2 regions of the Colwellia sp. BRX9-1 genome follow, and region 2 is predicted to be linked to the other one. Evidence: predicted binding sites of a transcription regulator. Region 2 holds the regulator's gene; the other holds the start of a gene.
What was found. Region 2 encodes FliA, which starts transcription of late flagellar genes. Its sites were predicted from a motif close to CTAAAGNTNNNNNNNNNNNNGCCGATA; they were not measured.
Positions count from the first base shown of each region.

Region 1: H4J76_RS09355 (DUF5610 domain-containing protein) is a predicted target of FliA. The motif match lies at 1,853-1,879, and genes of this name have one in related genera.

Region 1 covers NZ_JACGVM010000008.1:577-4,215, reverse strand. Annotated here, with positions in the region: gene fabR (HTH-type transcriptional repressor FabR) at 1-609, shown strand, start outside; gene trmA (tRNA (uridine(54)-C5)-methyltransferase TrmA) at 615-1,712, opposite strand; gene H4J76_RS09355 (DUF5610 domain-containing protein) at 1,960-3,228, shown strand; gene H4J76_RS09350 (RNA-binding protein) at 3,289-3,639, opposite strand, start outside.
Region 2 covers NZ_JACGVM010000001.1:524,105-527,743, reverse strand. Annotated here, with positions in the region: gene H4J76_RS02440 (protein phosphatase CheZ) at 1-469, opposite strand, end outside; gene cheY (chemotaxis response regulator CheY) at 518-901, opposite strand; gene H4J76_RS02430 (RNA polymerase sigma factor FliA) at 953-1,672, opposite strand; gene H4J76_RS02425 (MinD/ParA family protein) at 1,747-2,589, opposite strand; gene flhF (flagellar biosynthesis protein FlhF) at 2,702-3,639, opposite strand, start outside.

The DNA.
Region 1 (3,639 bases), on a different contig from region 2:
ATTCGGGCACAGCAAAAAGAAAAAACACGTCGACAAATAATTGATGCTGCTCTTGGGCAGTTAAGTAGTGAACGTAGCTTTTCGAGTTTGAGCTTACGGGAAGTCGCTAAAGAGGCTGGCTTAGCACCAACATCATTTTATCGACATTTTTCTGATATGAACGAACTAGGTTTGACGCTGGTCGATGAAGCGGGTTTAACTTTGCGTCAATTAATGCGACAAGCTCGCCAACGAATTGAAAAAGGTGGTTCTGTCATTCAAATATCTGTCGTTACCTTTATGGAGTTTATTGAAAGTAACGGTAATATATTTCGCTTATTATTACGAGAGCGTTCTGGAACGTCAGCTGCTTTTCGAGCGGCGGTAAATCGAGAAGTGCGTTATTTCACCTTAGAATTATGTGATTATTTACAGCAAGCAAATAAATTGAATGCGGATGTGGCTTTTTTACAAGCCGATGCAGCGGTGACTATCGTATTTAGTGCTGGCTCTGATGCATTAGATGTTGATAAAGAGGATCGTCAACAAATATCAATGCGTACCATTCAGCAGCTGCGCTTTATAGCACGGGGAGCTGCTGAATTTAGCAATAGGGGAGTAAAAAAGTAAAAACGTTACTTTTTACGTGAAAGTATCACACCTGTTTCAACATGGTGGGTATATGGAAACTGATCAAATAACGCAAATTTTTCAATATTGTGTGTCTTTATTAGTTCAACTAAGTTTTCTTTTAATGTCTCAGGATTACATGAGATATAAACAATACGTTCAAATCGGCTGACTAACTCAACGCTGTCAGGGTCAAGGCCAGCTCTTGGTGGATCAACTAATACTGTATCGTAATTATAGCTTTTAAGATCGAAACCTTCTAGACGACGAAATACTCGCTCACCATTCATCGCTTGACTAAAATCTTCACTGGACATTCTTATTATATCAACATTGGTTAACTGGTTTGCGGTGATATTATTTTGTGCAGATTTTACTGATGTCTTCGATATTTCAGTACCTAATACCCGATCAAAGTTTTCAGCGAGTGCGATACTAAAGTTACCATTACCACAATAGAGTTCGATTAAGTCACCACCGATATTTTGTGTGCCTTGCTTTGCCCAAAGTAGCATTTGCTCATTAACGTGCCCATTAGGCTGTGTAAAACTATTTTCTACTTGCTCGTAGATATAAGTTTTATCGCCAACAGTTAACTTCTCAGTGACATAATCTTTATCAAGGATAAATTTTTGTTTTTTAGCACGGCCAATAATATCAACAGGGGCTATTGCTGAAAGGGTTGATTTTAGTGTTGCCGCTTCAGTTAGCCATTCTTCATCTAATTGTCTGTGATACAACAAGCTTATTAAAAGCTCGCCACTGAGCGTTGATAAAAAATCGACTTGAAATAATCGATGACGAAGTGACGGTTTATCTTTAATTTCGTCAAGCAAGGCTTTCATAGCTTGATTAATGAGTTTACTGGCAACCGGAAAAGTGTCGACGCGATACTTTTCTTTCGTTTCACTATTAAACATAATATAAAATAAGTCATCATTGTCATGCCAAACTCTAAATTCTGCTCGTAATCTATAGTTTAAAGGCTCTGATCGAAAAACATCAAAATTTGGTAAGTCAAAATCACTAAACAATTTAGCGATATCATCCTGTTTGTTATCAAGTTGTTTATCATAAAATTGTGGTGCAATGTGACTAAACATATATAAGCCTTAAACGTAGAAAGAATTAAACAATATTATACCCAACTCTAGTGAGTATTAAAGAGGCGCTGAGTTTAGCGATTGTGATTACTTTGTCTAGTCATTTGTCTATAATTTTCATACAAGAGATTGACTTCTTGCTAAAGTTTTACGAAAAAATGCCGATATAATAGCCATATTAAATTTAAGGATCTTTAGATCTTTGATTGTGTTTAATTAAAATTTAATTAGATACTGGAGAGTAACAATGAATAAAATTGATAATCAGACAAGGTTGCCGAATTATTTAGGGCAAAGTCGTAAAAGTGAACCAGCAAATAATGAAGTCGTTAAACGAGAAATGCCAGCAGAGTCAGTTAATACACTGGCATTAAACCATCGTGCTGCCATTACTATGAAAATTATATCTCAATCAATTTCTAGTCAGATTTCAGCAAATTTTCAAAAGATTACCGATGCACCACAAGCAACTAACGTAGTGATGAGTGATATCAGTAAAACAGCGTTAACTGAAAGCGAGCCATCAACTAGCCTTTTTGATTTCGAAGCAGTGGCTCGTAATGTTATGGACTTTGTTAGCGCGAGTATCTTAGCTGCCCAAGCAAATGGAGCGAGTGAGGACAAGTTGAAAGAGATGTTTGAGCAGGGGCGTGCTGGGGCGAATTTAGGTATTGATCAAGCAAAAGGCGATTTAAAAGATCTCGCCATGCTTGACGATGACTTAAACCAAGGTATAGAAAAAAGTCGTACGCTTATTAACAAGGGAATTGATGACCTCCATGAACAAATGTTTCCTTCAGCCAATAAATCAAATGAGAAGGTATCAGAGTTAACGCCAATTATCAGTTCTACAGCAATTGATAGCGAATTATACACAAGCAATTCAAAAAGTAGCGAGCTGAGTATTACCACTACTGACGGTGATGTAGTTTCAATATCATTTAGCGAATTACAAGAATATGCCAGTAAAGAAGCTTACCAGTATCAAGAGAGTAGCCAAGGGGAATCGACAAATTATAGTAGTACCAGTAGTCAGTATCATGAAATCAACTTTTCTTATAGCGTAGAGGGTGAACTTGATGATGATGAAAAAGCAGCAATCGAAGCATTAATTAAAGACGTAAATTCATTACAAAAAGATTTCTTTAATGGCGATGTTAATAAAGCTTTTGAAAAAGCAGTTGAACTTGGCTTCGATAATAAACAGATAACTAGTTTTAGTATGGACTTGCAACAAACAAAAACCAGTTATGTTAGCCAAGCGTATACAGCAGTGGCAGAGTTGGATGATAAATTAGCGCCTAGTGTCGGAAAAGACCTAAGGCCTTTAATTGACTTCTTAGATCAGTTTAACCAACTACAAGATCAAGCAGATAAAATATTGTCTAAGAATGATGATGCTTTTGGTCAGTTACTTGATGCAGTCTTTAAAGCTGAGTTTGGTGACGATAAAGTCGCTAAAGAAAAGTTCGATAAAGTAATAGATACGGTTAAGTCTGACAACATTAAGCTTTAATAGATAAAATAAACCCACGCTAACGTGGGTTTATTTAGGATAACTTACCAAGAAGAACGGTTATTCTTCTTCGAGATTTTTTTCTGGACGTTCCTTAGCTTCACGAACTTTCAAAGTACGCTGCTGAAATTCAGTATCATTAAGCGATGAAACAGCCGCATCAGCCGCATCAGCTGACATTTCAACAAAACCAAAACCACGACGCTTTCCAGTATGTTTATCTTTCATTAAACGAACAGAATGAACTTGACCATGTTCAGAGAATAACTCTCTGATCGATGATTCATTTGCTCGGTAAGGTAGATTCCCTACATATAACGTTTTTATTTCTTCATCAGCACTTTCTGCAGTAGTTGATGAACCTATAAGTGGCGCAATAAAAGTACTTACTAAAACTAATATCGCAGTAAT
Region 2 (3,639 bases):
GCATACGCACTGATTCTCTATCTGTCGTTTTTAATAATAAATCTATATCAACACATAAACTTTTAAATTCGGTTAATTCCAATTTGTTATGCATTAATTTTTGCCATAACGGATTAACAGCCTTTATTTGCTTTTGTATCGTATCCACAACGGGAAAAATAGATTCAACAGCATCCATGGTTTTATTAGCGGCTTCTTCCGTTCGCGTTATAACGTAGTTTAGACGTTCTTGAGCATCGGGGATATCTGCTGTCGCTAAATCATTTAACCTGGAATCTAATTGAAAATTATTTAATGAGTCATGTAGTTGGCGAGTCAGCTTGCCTATTTCAGCAAACAATTCAGAATTAATTGGATTTTGAATTTCAGCAATTAATTCATCTGCCTTGTCTTGTTGACCACTTTCTAAATATTCGACCAGTAGCTTTGCTTCTTCCAAAGAAACATGCACATTTGTATTCGCACTCATGCAAAAACCTCACGTTTAGATTAATTAATTATCTATCTAATTAAGGAATTAACCTAAGCGTTGAAATATTTTATCTAATTTGGCGTTTAACGTCGCTGCGGTAAATGGTTTTACAATATAGCCATTAACACCCGCTTGAGCCGCCATCACAATTTGTTCTTTCTTTGCTTCAGCAGTGATCAGCAATACTGGGATATGTGATAATTTCGCATCGGCACGGATGGCTTTGAGCAAATCAATACCTTGCATACCTGGCATATTCCAATCAGTTACAACAAAGTCAAAAGAGCCTTCTTTTAACATCGGTAAAGCAGTGCTACCGTCATCTGCTTCTGAAATGTTAGTGAAACCTAAATCTCGTAACAAGTTTTTGACGATACGTCTCATCGTTGAAAAATCATCAACAACAAGAACTTTCATATTTTTATCCAAGGCACCCTCCGGTGAGAACATTTTAAAATTGTGATTATATGTATATTCTACTCAACTTTGCCAAGATTGCATACGTCCTTTTAACCTATGCATCGCTTGACTGTGAATTTGGCTAACACGCGACTCACTTACATCAAGCACTTGACCAATCTCTCGAAGATTTAATTCTTCGTCGTAATATAGTGACAGTACTAGAGCTTCGCGTTCGGGTAAAGTGGAAATGCATGCTGTTAACGATTTTTTAAAAACTATTTTTTCAAAATTATCATAGGGATCGTTATTATTCACATCTTCCATATTCGATATAGCATCTGTCCCCGTACTTAAGTCTTCAATACCAATTATTTTACCGGTACTTACCTCACTTAGAATATGATGGTAGTCATTTAACGAAATATCAAGTTTTTCAGCAACTTCAATATCAGTTACATCACGACCTAAACTTGCTTCAAGCAATTTTATCGCTTCACTGACCATGCGGCTATTTTTATGAACAGAGCGGGGAGTCCAGTCACCACGGCGTATTTCATCAAGCATAGCACCACGGATACGAATACCAGCAAAGGTTTCAAAACTTGCACCTTTGCCGTGATCAAAATTATTAGACGCTTCAAGCAGGCCTATCATGCCTGACTGAATAAGGTCATCAACCTGCACGCTCGCAGGCAACCTTGCTAATAGGTGATAAGCGATTCTTTTCACTAAAACTGTATGCTGCGAAATTATAGCAGATTTATCAGTTTGAATACTGTAAGCATTTGGTTTTACCACTATCGCTCACTCGCTAAATTATAGGAAAGATATAGAACTTTCAACAAAGTACTCATATCTGATTACTATTGTTATTAATGTTCTAACAATTGTTCAATAAAAAACTCTAAATGACCTGACGCTTGTTTAGGCACCGGCCATTTAATTAAATTACCTGCTAAAGATTTAAAAGCAACCGCTGCAGGCGATTGTGGATAAGCTTCAACAATTGCTTTTTGTTTTCTAACGGAATTTCTTATATTTTCGTCAAATGGAATGACAGCAACGAGTTCAAGTGCAACATCTAAAAATCGATCGGTAACTTTAGAAAGCTTACCAAAGAGTTGCTGTCCTTCTCTTGGCGTTCTCACCATGTTGGCAACAACTTTAAATTTAAATACGCCATGATCTCGACTTAATAATTTCATTAGGGCGTAGCAATCAGTAATAGATGTAGGTTCATCACAGACCACTAACATCACATCTTGTGAGGCACGGCAAAAGCTTAGTACCATGTCGGAAATACCGGCTGCAGTGTCAACAATAAGTACATCAAATTTTGTGTTCATATCACTAAAAGCGCGAATTAAACCCGCATGTTCAGCAGGCGTTAAATCGACCATAGATTGTGAACCTGACGTAGCAGGAATGATATTAATACCAGCGGGACCTTCAATAATTATATCGTCTAATTCACATTCGCCAGAAAGCACATGTGATAAGTTACGTTTTACCCGCAAACCTAGCATAACATCGACATTAGCCAAGCCTAAATCGGCATCTAAAACTAAAACTCGTTGTCCTAATTGTCCAAGTGCAATAGCGGTATTAAGCGAAACGTTAGTTTTACCTACTCCGCCTTTACCGCCAGAGACAGCAATGACTTTTACCGGAGCTGAATTTTGCATTTTTCTTAAGCCACTTGCTTGATCATTCATTTATCGTCTTTCTCTACTTTCTTACGAATAGCCATCAATTAATTTAGTATAACCCTATAATCATTTAATCTGCATATTTTTATAGGGTTAAAATTCACATATTTAGAACAAGTTATGGAAATACAGCTGTATTAGCACTCATCGGTGCTGTTCGCCAATTTATTGGATTATTAATTTGATTTTTCGCGCTCATTTTATCAGCTAGCGTAACGAGTTTTTCAGCATTTGCAACTTTAATATCTTCAGGAACTCTTTGTCCATCCGTTAAGTAGCCTATAGCTAAACCGTTTTGAATCGAAGTGGAAATTATTTCTCCTATGCTAAGGCTTTCATCAAGTTTAGTATAAATACAGCCAGCTAAAGGTACTTTTTTAAAGCGATCAACATTTTCTTGCATAACTCGTTGCTGAGTATTAGCAGCTAACACTAAATAGTTGCGAATTCTGACCCTTGCATTAGAAACTAAAGTAGTTAGGTGTTTAGCTAAACGCATATCACGTTGCCCCATACCTGCAGTATCAATAAGTATCAGTTTCTTTTTGGAGAACTGTTGCAACAATGTATCTAAGGTTTTTGCATCACCAGCAAGCTTTACATCACAACCAATAATTCGGCCGTAAGTGGCTAATTGTTCAAATCCAGCAATACGGTAGTTATCTGTTGAGATCATCACCACTTGGTCTGCGCCATGAATCTGAGCAAACCGCGCCGCGAGTTTAGCTACAGTAGTTGTTTTACCTACGCCGGTAGGTCCCACTAATGAAACCACGCCACCACGATGAATAATGTCATTATTAGTGGTATTAATTTGTTGGCTGATAAATTTCTTCGCTAATAACCAAGTATCTTGGTCATTTTTTTGCGCTGGAATATAACCTGCAATTTGATCTGAAACTTGTTCGCTCATACCCAAAGACATTAGTCGATTAACCAACATCGCACGAGCGGGATCTTTTTGCGCCATATCCTGCCACATTAACCCCGAAATTTGATGTTCTAGTAATTCACGAATAGAAGACATTTCGTGTTTCATTTTCTCTAAGTCGGCGT